Regions from separate parts of the [Roseibacterium] beibuensis genome, predicted to be linked through region 3. Evidence: riboswitches for the same ligand, from Rfam matches in the RefSeq annotation. Region 3 holds a riboswitch; each other region holds the start of a gene.
The links. Region 3 has a riboswitch for cobalamin ahead of ABD923_RS13395 (hypothetical protein). Riboswitches for the same ligand answer to the same signal wherever they lie in the genome.
Positions count from the first base shown of each region.

Region 1: another riboswitch for cobalamin. It lies ahead of ABD923_RS00065 (DUF4198 domain-containing protein); the one in region 3 lies ahead of ABD923_RS13395 (hypothetical protein).
Region 2: another riboswitch for cobalamin. It lies ahead of ABD923_RS12855 (TonB-dependent receptor plug domain-containing protein); the one in region 3 lies ahead of ABD923_RS13395 (hypothetical protein).
Region 4: another riboswitch for cobalamin. It lies ahead of bluB (5,6-dimethylbenzimidazole synthase); the one in region 3 lies ahead of ABD923_RS13395 (hypothetical protein).

Region 1 is NZ_BAABHW010000001.1:11,981-16,380, reverse strand. It holds gene cbiM (cobalt transporter CbiM) at 1-554, opposite strand, end outside; gene ABD923_RS00065 (DUF4198 domain-containing protein) at 559-1,350, opposite strand; cobalamin riboswitch at 1,488-1,692, opposite strand; gene ABD923_RS00060 (ATP-binding protein) at 2,798-3,784, opposite strand; gene ABD923_RS00055 (hypothetical protein) at 3,784-4,400, opposite strand, start outside.
Region 2 is NZ_BAABHW010000003.1:291,485-295,884, forward strand. It holds gene ABD923_RS12845 (FecCD family ABC transporter permease) at 1-202, opposite strand, end outside; gene ABD923_RS12850 (ABC transporter substrate-binding protein) at 199-996, opposite strand; gene ABD923_RS12855 (TonB-dependent receptor plug domain-containing protein) at 1,028-2,851, opposite strand; cobalamin riboswitch at 2,992-3,183, opposite strand; gene ABD923_RS12860 (hydantoinase B/oxoprolinase family protein) at 3,327-4,400, opposite strand, start outside.
Region 3 is NZ_BAABHW010000004.1:57,593-61,992, forward strand. It holds gene ABD923_RS13390 (PHA/PHB synthase family protein) at 1-1,712, shown strand, start outside; cobalamin riboswitch at 1,748-1,949, shown strand; gene ABD923_RS13395 (hypothetical protein) at 1,986-2,360, shown strand; gene dacB (D-alanyl-D-alanine carboxypeptidase/D-alanyl-D-alanine endopeptidase) at 2,373-3,866, opposite strand; gene ABD923_RS13405 (DMT family transporter) at 4,023-4,400, shown strand, end outside.
Region 4 is NZ_BAABHW010000007.1:2,153-6,552, reverse strand. It holds gene ABD923_RS17380 (hypothetical protein) at 1-92, shown strand, start outside; gene ABD923_RS17375 (hypothetical protein) at 93-386, shown strand; gene ABD923_RS17370 (hypothetical protein) at 459-704, shown strand; gene ABD923_RS17365 (CsbD family protein) at 735-932, shown strand; gene bluB (5,6-dimethylbenzimidazole synthase) at 1,448-2,134, opposite strand; cobalamin riboswitch at 2,178-2,359, opposite strand; gene ABD923_RS17355 (hypothetical protein) at 2,919-3,494, shown strand; gene ABD923_RS17350 (DUF4339 domain-containing protein) at 3,608-4,216, shown strand; gene ABD923_RS17345 (hypothetical protein) at 4,213-4,400, shown strand, end outside.

The sequences.
Region 1 (4,400 bases), on a different contig from region 3:
GCCGCTCCGGCAAGCAGCGCTTCGATCCCCATGACGGGGATATGCGCAAAGAAAACGAATTGTGCGGCAGCGACGAACTCGTCTCCTGACAGCATCAGGGAGGCAGCCACCAGCAGCGTTGTGGCGGCGATGGCAAAGGCACCGCCGATCCCGGCCCAGACCGCGCCCATCGCGGGCGAGGCCCGCGCAATCACCGGACCAACGAGGATACCGACCAGAACGGCCGGCAGGGCGATGTTCAGCGTATTCACCCCCAGCACCGTCAATCCGCCGAAGCCAAAGAAGACGGCCTGCAACAAGACCCCCACGAACAGCGCGGGAAAAGCGGCCCAGCCGAGGACAAGCCCGGCCAGACCATTGAGGATCAGATGCACCGAAGAGGGGCCGATCGGAACGTGGATCAGCGAGGCCACGAAAAACGTGGCCGACAAAACGCCCGCCGCCGGAATTTTTTCCAGCGGCAGCTTTTTCAGCCCCAGCGCGATCCCGCCAGCGGCAACGACGGCCCCGCCGAGGACAACCTCGTTCGCAAGCGCCCCGTCAACAATGTGCATGATCTCACTCCAACTCGGTCGCGTGAATCCAGATCACGGCATCTTGCGACAACTCGCGGCCGTCGAACCCGGTCTCCGGTCCGACACCAAGCGCGGCAAAACCCCACCACCCGGCCGTCGGGATGCCGAAGGTGAAATAACCGTTTGCATCGCTGATCGCGATCAGCGTGCCGCCCGCGGGCGCGGCAACCGTCGGTTCGGTCGTGGCACTGACCGCGATGTCGGGCTCGGAGGCCATGTATTCGATCTCGATCTCGGCCCCGGCGACCGGTTCGCCATTTGACAGCACGCGGCCCGTAAAGGTCGAACCGACGAGCACGTTGTAGGGACGGTTCAGGGGCTGGATCTCGGCCGGAAGCCCCATGATGCCGTCCCAATCAGTCGGCAGGCCGTTGCGGTTCAGGAAGACGCGCGCGATCTGCTGAATGTAGATGTCCTCGCTTTCCTCATAGTAGGGCTCGGGCACTGTCACCAAGACGTAGTCGCCCGACCGGCGGATCGGGACCGAGCCACGGAAGGCCTCGCCCGTGTTCTCTGCCCCCTGAAATACTGCGGGTTCGAGCGTATCGAGCAAGTCCGTGCGCTCACCGTTGTGGATCATGTAGAACTCGCGCGGCATAGCGAGGTCCATGACTTGGCCGTTGTCCATCGGGTGCCAGAAGATCAGCTTGACCGGAATTTCACCGGGTGTCTCGATCACCGCCTGTTCGGTGAAATTCAGCAGGAAATGCGCCGATGCCGCCATCGGCAGGGCGGCAGCGACACCAGCCGCGAAGATTGTCGTGCGAAGGGTCATCTACGTCCTCTTTCTGTCGTGCGGCTGAGAAGCCGCGCTTGGAAAGGACGGACGGGGAGATTTGGCGGGAGCGCGCAACCGGAGTGACGCGCCCATGCCCGACGCGTTTCCCCGGCGTCCAGGTGGCCGCGTCCCGGTGGGGACACGCATGACCGGCAGGTCTCCTGGCTCGCGGGTCAATGCTCTGGCTGGCCTTCCCGGATCGCTCCAGTGGCGTTGTCAGCCGAACTCGCCGCTCACAGTTGCGGGGACAGCCGCGGGTTCGGTGTGACCTCACACCCCACCGCGTTCCCTCTTGCCTCCACCCCAGAACGGGGCGGAACCGATCACACCAACCTGATGCCCCACGCCCCGTGTCCGGTCAATAGACGACTCATGGGGCGGAGGAGCGAGTGCCGCGACCATTTGACAATTCCGGGTGTTGATCTCGGCAGCCAAACCATGCCGCCTCGTTTGTCATGTCGACCTATGCGCTGAGCGACGGTGCTCTGGATCGGCTTGAGGCTGCCGCACGTGGCGCAACGTCCCGGCCAGCCCAGCCGGGTCCAGCCCCTTGGCATGCCGTTTCCCGAAGGCCTCCTGACCTGGCTTCCCGGCGCCATGGGGGATTGCCGCAGCGTGGGGCAGAACGCGGACACCAGGCTCGAGACCGGCCCCGATCCCGTGCGAGGCTCCGGCGCGTGCATCGTTTTCACCGTAGGCGACCCTGCCGTACAGCCGGTATGGCCTCCCAGCCCGGCCGGGCCGCGATCGGACCCGGCAGCCCCTCGGCCTTGGCTGAAACATCCGAGATCCGCTCCTCTTAGTGGTCGGCGAGACGGGTGTCCGCCTAATGGGGACTGCAGGTTGGAACGGTTTCCCCGAAATCGAGGATTTCGACGCTGTCTCGTTTGCCGCCTTTTGTGGGCTACGCTCTGGATCCGCTCTACGAAACGGTAGAGCGACGCCCTGCCCCTCACCGCGCTGGCCCGGACACCGCACGGCTTGCGCGGGGATGGCTCAGGGCGAGGCAGCATCAGGAATCTTTTTAAGTTGAAGTATCGATCGCATGCCCCGGCGATCGGAAATTTCGTACGGCGGAAAACCTCAAGGCGGCTGGGACTTTCCTGTCCACCTATTAGTTATATTTTTTAACAAGCCCTTAGCTGAATTCTGGCCGAGAAGGGCGAAAAATCCTTGACAGGGCGTGCATCAAAAACATCCGTTTTGTGCATACATATGCCCCATCCAAATTCGCTGTGGATGGGGCATATGTATGCACGCTCAGGTGATTCGAAATCAAACCTCTCCCCTCCAATATAATGAAATAAAACAATAAAATAAAGCTTCATCGAAATCTGATGGCATAAGCATGCACGTTCGAACCATAACCATGCACACCTCACATTGCTGAAAACAAAAAAGGCCCGCGCGAGGCGGGCCGTCCATCTATGAAAAAGCCAAGTGGTCAGTTCTTCCGGGGCATCTTCTTTCGTCGGGTCGTCTCGTAGGCGTCGAGCAAATTGTGCTGTTTGAAACCCTCTCGGTAGTTCGGCATAGTGAAGGGCGAGTAGCCAAATGGCAAACCTGTGCGGCGCGAAAACCCTTCGGCGAAATGGTCAATAGTGCAGATCTTTTCATTGGCACTAAGGGTGACCGTCAAAGCTTCGATCAACAGCTCGATCACCAGCCCCCATCGTTGGCATCCCGCGAAAACCAAGCGGTCGAGGAAGTCGTCCAACTCGAAGTCATCGAACTCAAGCTGCGCCTTGTCACAGTAGCTGAAGATAAGATGAAGGAGCTCGTCTTTGTCGGTTGTGCTCGCGAGATCGATGCCGGAAAAATTCACGGTGCGCAGGAGCCTGTAGAGCTGCTCTTCCTTCTGAATCTGGGCGGCGAGGCTGGGCACTCCGGAGAAGATCAGCATCAGCGGCCATTGATGATCCTTCAAAAGGGATTTGAAGCTATCCAGAAATTTCTGGTTGGTCAGGCTGTCGTTTTCCGTGAACACGTGCTGGCACTCATCAAAGTGAATGCCAACCACGCCCTGAAGCTCCGCATACTTTCTGACCTTGGAGCAAATCTCGCTTTGCGAGTGCCGCCCTCGCAGCGGGTATCCGAGGACTTCGAGAATTTCGACGCCGAGATCTTTCCAGGTGACCTTGCCGGACAGAAGGCATGAAATGACCCGAGCCGGACGCCCATCGGGCATGGTGGTTGATCCATCGTTAAGGCGCCTCAACATGGCATCGATTTCGGTCGACTTTCCTTGCCGGGAGTCACCGATCACCAAAATCCCGGAGGCTTCAAAACGACCGCCAATCGAGGCTTTGATATAGTATTCCGTGACGCACATAGTCATGGCCTCGGCCAGGTCCTGCGCTCGGTTAAACGGAAAGCGGGCCTCCATCAGGGGCTTTCGAACGTCGACCACCGCCTCGTTGACGAATGACATTACTTCAACTCCTTGAGGTTGGAAGGACGCGCAGATTTCATGGACTGCGACTTGCGTGTGCGAGACGTATTTCCCTTGGAGGGAGGTGGGTTGCTCGCCGAAGTGCCCTGAGATTTTTCCTCCTGTGTCCCATGGTCAGTGGGCTGCTCGTCCGACGACGGCTCGGAGGTTCCGGGCACCTCTTCAGCCGTCCCTTCAATGATCGAGGGTTCTTCACCGATGGCGAAAACCCCGTCGCTTTGCGCCAAGTTGGTGACATCGTCTGGAGAGGTTGTGCTGTTTAGCTGCTTTGTGCGGGGAACCCGGGCGCCTGCGAAGACCGCCCTGGCAAGTGCCTTGCACTCCTCGATGGTCGAATAGCTGCGGGGCAGGTCGTGTTCGACACCGATGGACGAGATGTCAGCGTAACGCCGTGTCCGCGCTTCCATAAGGCGATCATGATAAAGTTCAGTGACGTGCGGATCCTCGCGACGATACTCGGCGACCAACTGCAAGACCTCGCCCAAGGTCATGTCTGCGAATGCGGTCGTCTGAAGGGTGACTTCGATCGGATCCGGCACGCCCGCCATGAGGACCGTGGCAATGTTCAAATTGTCGGGGTCGACAAAGACCTCGA
Region 2 (4,400 bases), on a different contig from region 3:
GCGATACGCCGACCATGACGGCGAGGATGGCGCGGGGCAGGCGGATTTCCCGCATCACCAGCGTGACCGCATCGCCCTGTCCGCCGACCAGGGCCCTCAGCGAATCGCCAAGGCCGAACCCCGCCGGCCCGATCAGAAGCGAGAGGGTGAACAGCACGAGGACCAGCGCCACGAGACCGGGCATGAGGAGCCGCCGGGTCATCGCGCGGCCTCCATCTCGGTCCGCAGGCGGGTCAGGTTTTCGAGGGCATTGATGACATGGGGCGTGCCGCAGACCCAATCCGGCCCGCTGACCGTGCCTCGGCCGGCCGCGATCACCGCTTGCAGCGCGGGGTGGCGCAAGATCTCTTCCGACCGCGAGGCGCCCGCATAGGGCGTGCTGCCGATCACCAGTTCCGGCGCGGCCATGGCAAGCAATTCCAGCGCCAGCCGCCCCGATGCGCTGCGCCCCAGTTCTTCGGCGATATGGGTGAATCCGGCTGTTGTGAGGATGTCGTGCGACAGCGTCCCGGTGCCAAGCGTATAGCCGTTGGGAAAGTAGAAGGCCGCGCGGGGGCCGGTCGCGGCATGCGTCAGCCGCGCAAGATCCGTCTCGAACGCGGCAATCAGGGTCTCTGCCCGGGTTTCGCGGCCAAGAAGCGCCCCGACCTCGCGCAGGCGATCCGGCACGTCGACAAGGCGCTGCGTGATCGCGATCTGTTCCACTCGCACCCCGAGGCGGCGCAGCATGCCCACGGTCGCCGGGTCGGAATAGACGCCGGCCAGGACGAGGTCGGGGTCGAGCAGGTAGATCTCTTCCGCGCTACCGAAGTTGATGTCGTAGGCCGCCGCTTCCTCGGCCATGGGGGAGGTCAGCGGATCGACCGCGACCTGGCTGACCGAGATCAACTGCCCCGGCGCGGCCAGCATCATCGCCAGTTGATCCGTGCACAGGTTCATCGACACGACCCGGGTGGGGGCGTCCGCCCATGCCGATGTAGCGGCGGCGAGGGTCATCCCCGCCGCCACCGCAAGGCGCTTCAAACGATCAGAAGCGCGAGCGCAGGCCAATGTAGAACGCCCTGTCGCTGGTGCCGTAGCCGATTGCCGTCTGGTACTCCTCGTCGAAGACGTTCTCGATCCTCAGGAAGGCCTCCGTGGTGTCGTTGACCGCGTAGCTGAAGGTTGTGTCGACAACGGCATAATCGGGAACGTCAACCGGCGTTCGTTCGTAGTTGGGTGCAGGAAAGACGACGTCTTGCCTGTCAAACTCGAATTGAGCGGTCGTCGCCCAGGTAACACGCTCTGCAATTGCTGCATTGAGACCAAGCACGAGGTTATGGCGCGGCACACGCGGCAGACGATTGCCGGCCCGGTCCTCGGCGTCCGTGTAGGTATAGTTCGCAAAAGCCGACAGGGTGTCGCTCAGCATGTAGTTGGCGGTGAGTTCGTAGCCCTGCGTGGTGCTGGTGCCGGCTACTTGGTTGTAGCCGCCGCCTGAGAAACTGATCAGGTCGTCGATCTCGGTGTAGAAAACGGTCGCGCTAAGGTTCAGGTCGCCGAACGCCTGTTCGATGCCCAATTCGATGCTGCGGCTCTGCTCGGGTTCGAGGTTCGGGTTGCCGTAGAATCCGGAATACAGCTCGTAGAGCGACGGCGCGCGGAAGCCCGATGCAATCGACCCGCGCAAAACAGTGCCTTCTGCCGGGCGCCATGCGCCGGCAAGACGACCAGTGGTTTGTCCGCCGAAAATCGAATGATCGTCATAGCGCAGCGAAGCCGAGAGGTCGAAACCGCTACCCAGTGCCGCGACATATTCGGCAAAGACCGCGGCGGTATCCACGCCGCCGGAATCGGAATCGGCGTCGAACTCTTCCTCGGTCAGATCAAGGCCGAACGTCAGCGTATCGGCCGTGCGTAGGTTGGCGGTGCCGAGATATGAGTATGTCATGCGCTCGCCGAGATAGTCTTCGGTGAAGCCGCCGGGGTAATAACGCTCGGTGCGCGATCCGCTGATGGACAGCTCGTGTTCTATACCGAAGGCGTCAAAATTGGCGTAGGCGCGCAGGCCGGAGCGCTCGCCTTCCTGTTCATCGGCGGTATCGATGGAATCGTCGATCTCGGTAAAGCTGTCGATGTAGAAGGCGCTGAACCCGATGGTCAGAGCCTCGGTGGTCTCAAATTCACCCGCAAGAATGAGGGTGGTGGACTGGTGGCCGTCCTCTTCGGTGTTGCCGTCATTTTCGTCGGCGGCCGAGAAACCCTCTGTCGTCAGTTCCGTGGCGGAGAAGGACAGCGTTCCGCGCTCGAACCGAGTGCCAACGCCGAAATTCAACAGGTAGGTCTCGTAGCTGCCGGCTTCGACGCCGACCGTGACCTCGGTGCCCGGTTCGTCAGGGGCCAAGTCGGAGGTGATGTTCACCACGCCGCCGATGGCTTCGGACCCGTAGATGGAGCCTTGCGAGCCGCGCAGGATTTCGACACGCGTTGCCCCGGTGCCCAGAAGGCTGCCGAAGTCGAACCCGGTCTGGGAGGAGGACGGATCGGTGATATCTATCCCGTTCAGGTAAACGGGTATGTAGGACGTCCCGAGACCACGAATGCGCAGTGTGGTGCTCGACCCGACCGGGCCATTCTGGCTGACTGTGAGGCCGGGCACGGTCGCCAGCGTGTTCGATAGTTGGATATCGCCGGGATAGCGCAATTCTTCGGTCGTCAGCACATCGACCGATACGCCGGTGCGATCCTCTTCGATCTCGGTCAGGCCCGCCGAGAAGATAACCTCATCCAGTTGGAAAAAGGCGTCCTGCGCCAAGGCCGGGTTGCCGGCAACGAGTGCGGAGATGGCGGTCAAAGCCAATCGTTTCGTCATGTATGTCCCTCCTTCGATACCGGTATGGCGGCATTCGGACTCGTTGGTGTATGTCATCGGAGGGGTTCGTCCCTCCGCAGACGGTGCAAATGCGTCACCACTACGGAAGGGTCCGTTGCCCATGGCGCCACCCGCGCCCGGACAGGGTGATCACTTCGGCAGGTCTCCTGACTTCGCGGGTCGTTGCGTGAAACGGGCCTTCCCGGGATGTCCCAGTGGCATGTGCCGTCCACACTCGCCGCTTACAGTTGCGGGGGCAGTCGCGGGATTACACCGCGTTCCCTATTACCCGAACGGTTTGCGCCGTCCGGACCGAAGCGAGTCCCCGGATACGCGCGCCGGGGCATTCAAGCAAGGGTTGAACGCGGCACTTCGGTTCCCGAAACCGAAATGTCACAGGTTTCTGACAGGACTCGCCGGGCGTCCTGTCAGACGATCCTGACCGTGCCGCGCCCTGGAAGGCCGTGTTTTCGGGTCACTTGGGCTGGCCCCAGCCACCGCCACCGGGGGTCAGCATCTCGATCGCATCGCCGATGCCCAGCGCGACTTCGGCATTTCCGGCAAGGCGCTCGCGCGTGCCATCGGCCCGGAGAACCCAGTTTTCCCCGATAGCCCCCTCGCCACCGCCCGCGCGCCCCGGAACAGGCACCTCCCGGTGCGAACAGAGCGTCGTGATCGTCATGGGGTCGAGGAAGCGCAGCACCCGGTGCATCCCCTCTCCACCGCTCCATGCGCCGATGCCGCCCGATCCGCTGCGATGGGCCATGCGCTCAACCCTCACAGGGAAGCGGGTTTCCAGGATCTCTGGATCGGTTGCACGCGTATTCGTCATGTGGACCTGCACGCAGGAGGCGCCATCAAACCCCGGCCCGGCGCCCGCGCCGCCCGCGATGGTTTCGTAATTCTGGATGCGGTCATTGCCCCAGATGAAATTGTTCATGGTCCCCTGGCTGCCCGCGATCACGTCCAGCGCGCCATAGAGGCATTCGGTGATCGCCTGGCTGACCTCGGTGTTGCCCGCGATGACGGCGGCGGGGTGGACCGGGTTGATCATGCTCCCCTCGGGCAGGATGATCTCCAGCGGTTTAAGGCACCCTTCGTTCAACGGGATCTCGCGCCCGACCAGCGTGCGGAAGACATAGAGCACCGCCGCTGTCGCGATGGCCTTGGGGGCGTTGTAGTTGTTGCGATGCTGCGGCGAGGTGCCGGTGAAGTCGATCACCGCGCGGCCTGCCGCCTGATCGACGCGGATATCGACCTTGATCTCGCTGCCATCGTCCAGCGGGTAGGTGCAGGCCCCGTCCTTCAGCGACCCGATCACGCGGCGCACGCTGGCCTCGGCATTGTCCTGCACGTGGCGCATATAGGCCAGAACAGTGTCTAACCCGAAGGTTTCGACCATGTTCTGCACCTCGCGGATGCCGGTCGCGTTGGCGGCCACCTGCGCCTCCAGATCGGCCATGTTCTGGCCGATGTTGCGGCAGGGATAGCGGCCCGAGGCCAGCAGCGCCCGTGTCTCGGCCTCGCGCAGGCGCCCGTTTTCCACCAG
Region 3 (4,400 bases):
AAAGCTACGAAGCGCTGGATCGCGCCACCCGCGCGGCCCTGGCGCGGATGACCGGGGGCGTGTCGCCCTATGCGCTCTTGGAAAGCTGGACCGACTGGGCGGTGCACCTGAGCCGCGCGCCGGGGCGGCAACTGGCGCTGGCCGAACACGCCCGCGACAATGCGGTCAAGCTGGGCGCCTATGCCCTGCGCACCCTGACCGAGGACGGGCATCCGCCCGCCCCGTTCAAGCCCAAGGCCTATGACCACCGCTTCATGCATCCCTCGTGGGAGAAACTGCCCTACGCGCTGTGGCAGCAAAGTTTTCTCGCCACGCAGGATTGGTGGGACATGGCGACGGGCCATATCCGCGGCCTGCGCCCCGACAATGCCGACCGCGCGCAATTCATCGCGCGCCAGACGCTGGACCTGTTCGCGCCCTCGAATTTCCCGTGGCTGAACCCGCAGATCATGGAAGAGACGCTGAAACAGAACGGGCGCAACATCGTCGAAGGGTCCGAGCATTACTTCGAGGACCTGATGCACACGCTGACGCAGGAACATCCCGACCAGCCCGAGGGCTACCGCGTGGGCGAGGACCTGGCCGCGACGCCGGGCAAGGTGGTGATGCGCAACGAGATCTGCGAACTGATCCAGTACGCGCCCGAGACCGAGACGGTGAAATCCGAGCCGGTGCTGATCGTGCCCGCGTGGATCATGAAATACTACATCCTCGACCTGTCGGCCCATAACTCGATGGTGCGCTACCTCGTCGAGCAGGGCTTTACCGTCTTCATGATCTCGTGGCGCAACCCGACGGCCGATATGGCGGAGCTTTCCCTCGACGACTACCGGCGGATGGGCGTGATGGCGGCACTGGACGCGGTCAGCGCGATCGTTCCCGACACCAAGGTCCATGCCAATGGCTATTGCCTTGGCGGCACGCTGTTGGCGATCGCGGCGGCGACCATGGCGCGGGATGGCGACGACCGGCTGGCCTCGATCACGCTGATGGCGGCGCAGACGGATTTCGCGGAAGCAGGCGAGTTGCTGCTTTTCACCGACGAGTCGCAGGTGGCCTTTATCGAAGACCTGATGTGGGACCAGGGCTATCTCGACCGGCCGCAGATGACGCGCACCTTCGCCACGATGCGGGCCGAGGACCTGATCTATTCCCGCGCGGTGGCGCGCTATTTCCTCGGGCGGCCCGACATGCCGTCGGATCTGGGCGTGTGGAACAACGACACCACGCGGATGCCGTCGCGGATGCATTCGGAATACCTGCGCGGCCTGTTCCTGGAAAACCGGCTGACGGCGGGGCGCTATGCCGTCGAGGGGCGGGTGATCGCGCTGAAGGACATCAAGGCGCCGATGTTCGTCGTCGGCACCGAGACCGACCACATCGCGCCGTGGCGGTCCGTCTACAAGGCCAAGCTTTTCACCGATGGCGATTTCCGCTTCTGCCTTGTGAAGGGCGGGCATAATGGCGGGATCGTCAGCGAACCGGGCCACCCGCGCAAGCATTACCGGCTGGGCCATCGCGAACCCGGCGCGCTTTACATGGACCCCGACACCTGGCTGGAGCAACACGAGCCAACCCCCGGAAGCTGGTGGATCGCCTGGGCCGCGTGGCTGGCCGAGCACTCCGGCGGAGAGGGTCCGCCGCCCGCCTTGGGCGCCGAGGGCTACGCGCCGCTGGCCGACGCGCCGGGCGACTACGTGTTCGAGACCTGACGCCATTCCGCGCTTGACCGGCAGGTGCCGGGGGGCCTACCGATTGAGGCGATGGTTCCCCGTGCACCGCACGGGGTGAAAAGGGAACGCGGTGCGGGCAAAGCCCCAAATCCGCGACTGCCCCCGCAACTGTAGGCGGAATGCGACCCCGAATATGCCACTGGGCCAAACGGCCCGGGAAGGTCGGGCAAGCCATGATCCGCGAGTCAGGAGACCTGCCATCGTCGATTCACCCAAGGCCCGGGCGGGGTGCCCCGGAGAAGGAGTTTTGCGATGATCTGGTCCGACGAGACCCATTCCTACCAGGCGACCATGTGCCCGCGCATCGGCGGCCCCTGCCCCGAGGCGGCCTGCCTCGTCAAGAGGCTGGCGCAGAGCCTGGCCACGGTCCGCCCCTTCACCAAGCCGGATTTCGAAGTGGCCGGGTTCAGCCGTCTGGATGGTTGCCCGCAATCCTGCGGCGCGCAGTTCGTCGCGAACCACCGGCGCGTGCGCCTGTTCTGCGGCGTCGAGATGGACACCGAACTCGCGCCCCTCGACGCGATGGCGGATGCGATTTTCGGCAATGGCGATGACGGCGTGGGCCTGAGCACGGCAAGCCTGCCTGCACGCCCCCTCGCCCTGGTCGAGGCGCGGTCGATCGCCTGAAGGCCCGATGGCTCAGGCGTGGATCACGCCCCAGCGCTCGATCAGGGCCTGTTGCAGGCGTTTGGCGCGGCCATTGTAGCTGCGCCCGCCGGGCGGGCGTTCCATCTGCGCCTCGGTCAGGGCCGCGCGCCGGTCGAGATCGGCGCAGAAGATCGCAAAGGCGAGGTCGCGCCCCGTGGGCAGGCGGACATAGCCCGCCAGCGTCGAGACGAAGTTGAGCGTACCGGTCTTGGCGACCACCGAAAGCGGGTGATCGGCCACGGGGTTGCCCGAGGCATCCCGCATCGGGATGTCCTTCATCAGGTTGCGCAGAAGCCCGTTCGGCCCGGCGCTGACCAAGGCGCGGGTCATGTCCTGCGGGCGGATGCGGCTGTCAACGCCAAGGCCCGAGTGATCGACGAAATGCGGGGTGCGGGCGCCAAGACGCTCTTCCATCCAGGCGGCCATCTCGGCCCCGCTTTCGGCCAGCGTGGCGGGGCGCACCCCGCCCGCCTGCGTCGCCAGGAGGCCCACGACCTCGGCGGTGAGGTTGGTGGACCACAGCATCATGCCACGCAGGATATCCTCCAGCGGCTCGGAGACATGTTCGACCAGCACGGCGGCATCCGTGGGCGCGCCTTCGGAAAAGGCCGGCCCGTCGAGCACGATGCCGTAGCTGCGCGCGATGGTCTGGAACACCTCGGCCATGTAGGCGGCGGGACGGCGGGTGGGCAGCCAGCGCGCGCCGCCATTGCCAAGCGCGCCGCGCGCCACGGTCCATTCATCGCGGGCTTCGGTATCCTCGTAGGTGTAGACGGGATAATCGCGATCCTCGATCACCATGCGCGAGGTCTGCACGCCGGGGGAATAGCTGGCCGAACGGGCCTGCATGGTGACGGTGTAATCGCCGTTCTCGCGCGTCCATTCGAAATGCACGCGGTTGAAATTGAGGTTCATCGACGAGATCGACGGGTTGTAGCCCGCATGGGGAAGCTGGCCCGGGTCGATCTGGTAGATCGTGGGCAGCGCATCGGTGGCAAGGCGCAACTGGCCCGTCACCTCGCGCACGCCGAAATCGGCCAGCGACCGCGCCATGCCCGCCAGCGCGTCGGTGTCGAAGAGCGGATCGCCCGAGCCGATCAACCACAGGTCGCCATCGAGGCGGCCATCGGCCAGCACCCCGTCCGAGACCAGCCGCGTGCGGAACCGGTAGCCGGGGCCGAGCCGGTCGAGCGCGTAGGCCGTCGTCACGGCCTTGGCAACGGAGGCGGGCGGAAGACCGTAGAGCGGGTGGCCGACCTCGAGCATCTCGCCGGTCGTCGCGTCGGCCACGGCAAAGCCGACGCGCCCGCCCAGGTCGGCGCGGGCGATGATGTCGGCGGCATCGGGGATGGTGCGCGCAAGGAAACCATCGGGCCGGACCAGCGGTCGCAGCGACCGCTCGGGTGCGCTGGCCCATGCGGGGCCGGCAAGGCTTCCGCCGACGGAGGCTGCTGCTCCGCTTAAAAACGCGCGTCTCGAAACCATTTGGTCAAAAAATCCGTAATGTCGCGAAAGGTTAACCAGAGCGGCGCGGTCGTCTCAAGCCCCTGCCCGGAGACCGGGATGCGACCCCACGCAAAGGTGATCGCCGGCAGAAAGGCGGGTTTCCGACGCCGCGTCAACAGGATAGAGGCAAGCGCCATGAGGTCCGACACGCTGCGCGCGCTGCCCCTGATGCTATTGGCCATGGCGCTGATCCCGGCAGGGGACACGGCGGGCAAGCTTTTGACCGGGGGCGAGGGCGTGGCGCCGCTTTGGGTGGCGTTCAGTCGATTCGCGCTGGGTGCGGTGATCCTGGCGCCCTTCGTGCTGCACATCACGCCGCCGCGCATCTTCCTCGACTGGCGCATCTGGCTGCGCGCGCTGTTCATCGCGGGCGGCATCGTGTCGATCCTGACGGCGCTGAAGACCGAGCCGATCGCCAATGTCTTCGGCGCGTTCTTCGTCGGGCCCATCCTGTCATGGCTCCTGTCCGTGTGGCTCCTGCGCGAAGGCTTTTCCTGGCCGCGGCTGGGGCTG
Region 4 (4,400 bases), on a different contig from region 3:
TGCCGATGGCAAGCAGCTTCAAGGCCAAGGGCATCTTGCCCGCGCATCACCCTCAGAACCTCGGGGCCTTCGGCCTTCCGGCCGAAGATTAGGTGGATCATGCCATCCACAGTGCCGATCTGCTTGTCTGTATCGGGCTGGACCCGGTGGAATACCCCTTGGGCAAGCTGACGGATGAGGCCCGGATCGACGCGCTCTCCTTGTCAGACACAAGCGTGCCGCGCGATGCCGGGTGGCATCTGGGGGCCGAGGCCGTCGGGGACCTTGCCGCCGGATTGCGACACACGGCATGCGAAACGGATGACGACCTGGCGAAGCATTGCGGCGACCGCCCTGCAAGGCAGCTCATCACGGTGCCGGTCAAATACAGCGGAACCTTCGCGTGACCCCTGCCCGTCGGGAACCTTTGACGGGGCATCCGTGTTGAGTGTCCAGAACCGCAACACAGGAGCTAAGCCATGAAAACCGCACCTATTCTTGGTATCGCTGTCGCCGCAATCGTCGCCATCGGCGCCGCCGTCTACCTTGTCGATATCGACCAGACCGAAGAGGCCGCGCTGCCGGAAATCTCGGTCGAAGGCGGCAACATGCCCGAGTTCGAGGCCGAGACCGGGGATATCGAGGTCGGCGAGACCGAAGTGACCGTTCCCACGCTCGAGATCGAGCCGCCGGAAGAAGACACCGATCTCGCCCAGAACCAGTAATCAAGTCTTACCGCTGATAGGAGAATGACGATGAACCGCGACCAGATCGAAGGCAAATGGACCGAGATCAAGGGCCAGCTGCGTGAACACTACGGCGAGCTGACCGACAACGATCTCGAAGAAGCCAAGGGCGACCGCGAACAGATGGAAGGCGTGCTTCAGCAGAAGCTGGGCCAATCCAAGGAAGAGGTTCGCAAGACGGTCGACGATATTCTGGCCAAGGTCTGATTGACCTGCAGACCCACCACAAGACGCCCTGCGTGAAATCGCGGGGCGTTTTGAGTCTGAGAAAGGACCAAAGACCGGCGTCCACTCACCTTGCCGATTTGGACCCAGAGGGATCTTGCCGCTGTCCGGACGATCCGCAAACGCACGTGCGGACAGATGCGCAAACAACCTGCCTGAGACGGTCCGCGTCGATGCGCGGCAGCCTGTCATACCGGACGGCGAGGAGAAACAGAGGTTTCACGACGGTTATCCGGTGTTGTCCGCTTACGTCTCAAGAAAGGCCGCCAATCATTCGGGTCGAGGGCATGTTCGGCTCCATTCTTTGCAATGGAACCGGAGGTTGGCGAACTTTACGGTCTTCCGGGCGAATAAGTACGCGATCTCACCCCCTTGGTTGGCGGTATCGGAGGTGCAACAGACGGCAGCGCACACGTATTTTTTGTTGCAGCAAGAGGATGCGGAGGTGGACTTCATGCTGGGCGGCAGGGCCCCAAGCCCCACCGCCGCGTTGTGGTTCAGTGGTCCTCTTGCCAGATCTCATCCATTACGACCGCGTCCAATGGCAGGCGTTGGCGCCAGCCCTTGAGGGCCAGTTCGGGCGCGGGATAGAAGTCATCCACAAACCCGACACACAGGTAGGCCACGATCGCCACGTGGTCGGGCAGCGCGAGGATCCGGCGCAGGTCGGGCTCGTTGTAGATGCTGACCCAACCCACGCCGACATTCTCGGCGCGCGCGGCAAGCCACAGGTTCTGAACCGCGCAAACCGAGGAATAGAGATCCATCTCGGGGTTGTGGGTACGGCCCAGAACCACCGGCCCGCAGCGGTCGCGGTCGCAGGTGACGGCGATGTTCAGCGGCGCTTTCAGGATGCCTTCGAGCTTGAGGCCGCGATAGGTGCTGCGGATACCCTCTGGGAACATCGCCTCGGCCTCGGCATTCGCGGCCTCGAAGACGCGATGCACGGCGCGGCGACGCTCGAGGTCACGGATGAGAATGAAATTCCACGGTTGCATGAACCCCACGGACGGCGCGTGATGGGCGGCGTCGAGGATGCGCCGCAGGACGTCGTCGGGGATCGGGTCGGGGCGGAACTCGTCGCGCACGTCTCGGCGGTTGCGGATCAGGTCGTGGATCGTGTCGCGGTCTTCTGGGGTAAAGCGGCGCGCGGATGCGGGCGCCGCCGGGGCGGTGTCGGGCATGGTGGCCCTCCTGGTTTGACAGCGCCGCCTCGGGTTCCACGCGGGGCGGCCATCTTGCCGGGCCGGTCTTCTGGCTTCGGGTCATCTGCGCGCAGGCGCCTTCCCGGATCGCTCCAGTGGCATCGTGCCTGCGGCATCCCCGTCACAGCGGCGGGCCCGCGCCGGTATTGCACCGACTTCCCGATTCTCCCCGGCTTGGCGGGGCACCCGGCGGACGCTGCATAAGCGGGCGAGCGGCGGCAGGCAAGATGCGCGCGATATCGCAAAGCCCCATCAGTCCGTGACCTTAACGAAGTAACGGACGAAGGTCGAAATCCTATTCACCCGGCTACACCACAAGCCGGCTTCGAAGCAGTTGCGCTTGCGTGGCCCATCGGCGCAAACGATAAAGTGCCGCGCGCTGCCGCCGCCACGGCCCTCCTCAAACTGGCCAAGATGGTTTCCGCACCTCAGAAGCCGTCAACGGTCTGACATCAAGGGCCTTCACGCCGTTGTTCCCGGTTGCCTCAACACCGAAGCGGACATTCCGCCAAAATCACCCAGTTGAGCCATACGTGGTCTACATAGGGGGCGGAAAGCGGAAGTTCGCTGCGGTGAAGATTGTGCCACACAGCCAAGCTAGAAGCCGACATCCAGAGCAGACCAAGATCAAAGCGTACCGGAATGACACAGGTCCCGAGTGAAGTCGCGGTACTTCGCATGAGAAGCGGGAAGAAGTGCGGCTGGGCGAAACTGCTGTGCGCCGCAATACGTTTCCCATCCGAGGCTCGTCTGGGCCCTCGGCATGATGTACCTCGATCATGAAGGCGACCAGCGGCTTTGCCTGCTCAGCCTGAGCATCGATCCGCTTGCGCTCGCGACCGGGCTGGAGAACCGCGATGCCGTGACCCGGTTCGCCAAGGGCCTCTATCGCAACCCCACCGGCATCATCGAACGCGCCATGCAGGCTGCCGCGAACGGGCGGAAGGGATACCGGCTCGTCACCCGTGAGAAGATCAGGGGTCGAACCTTGGCCGGAAGCTTCGATTGCCCCTCACCGATGCTTGTGAGCGAGGCGCGGGATCGACGCACCCTCCCCGATGCGCAGGAGCCCGGCCCAGAAGAGGGCAAGACCTCCTTCTTCGACCCCGATATCCGCAAGGCGATCCTGAAGATCGACGAGAGCAGATCCATCCGCAAGCCGCGCTACGAGAGCGAGGAGGAGCGCGCCGAGAAAGAGCGGGACATGATGGAGCGCATGCATATCGAGACCGGTCCGGCCAGCGCGATGATCCTGCGCGATCTCTTCGGTTACGAAAGCGGGTTCCGCGTTCTTGGCGACATGATGCCCGACGAGGAGCCAGAACACCCTGCCTTTTGACGACGCAAACCGGCAACACCCGTGTCCAATCGGGGCCGACCTCCAGGCGCAAGCCTTTCAGATCGGCAACGCGGAGACAAAAATTGCCCGTGACAACCATGAGGAACGACAACATGAATGACGATCGACAAGACGGCGCCCTGCCGGCCACCCGGTCGGCCGACGCACCGCCAACCGCACCACCCCACCCCCTGGATGGCCAGTGGTTCATGCGCGTCGATGGGCGCGACTACGGCCCCTATACCGGCCACCAGCTCAAGGCCTTTGCCGAGGATGGCCGTCTTGAGCCGGACACGGAGATCCGCCGGGAGGCCAGCGCGGAATGGGTTGCTGCCGAGATGGATGTCGCGATCCGGAAGTTTTTCCAGCCGGCGCCTGTGCCCCAGCCCGGGCCGGAGCCGCAGGTCGCGACCGCAAGCGATCGCAGTACGGTCGTCCAGGTCACCAATACCTTTCAACAGCCCGCGGCGCTGGTGGATCCGGGCGCAAACAAGTCGCCCGGGCTGGCGCTCTTGCTGTCCTTCCTTTTCGTCGGACTTGGCCAGTTCTATAACGGCGATGTCGGCAAGGGCTTCCTGATGATCCTGGGCTGCATTCTGCTCTGGCTCGTCTTCCTCGGTTGGATCATCAACATCTGGTCGATGATCGACGCCTACACCAAGGCCAAGGAGCTCCGCGATCGCCACCAGGCCTACATTGCGGCACAGACGCGGCCGGCATGACCCGCCAGGGGAAGCGAACCTGCCCGACCTGCCTTGGCCTGGGTCTCGCACGGGAGCGGTGCCCGACCTGCGGACGTGCTGCGGCCGGCCAAGCGATCGGAAGCCTGAGGCTGCCCCCGTGGCTCGACAGAAGGTTGACGTCCTGGCTTGTCGATCGGGAGATCCACGAGATCGCTCTCGTTCC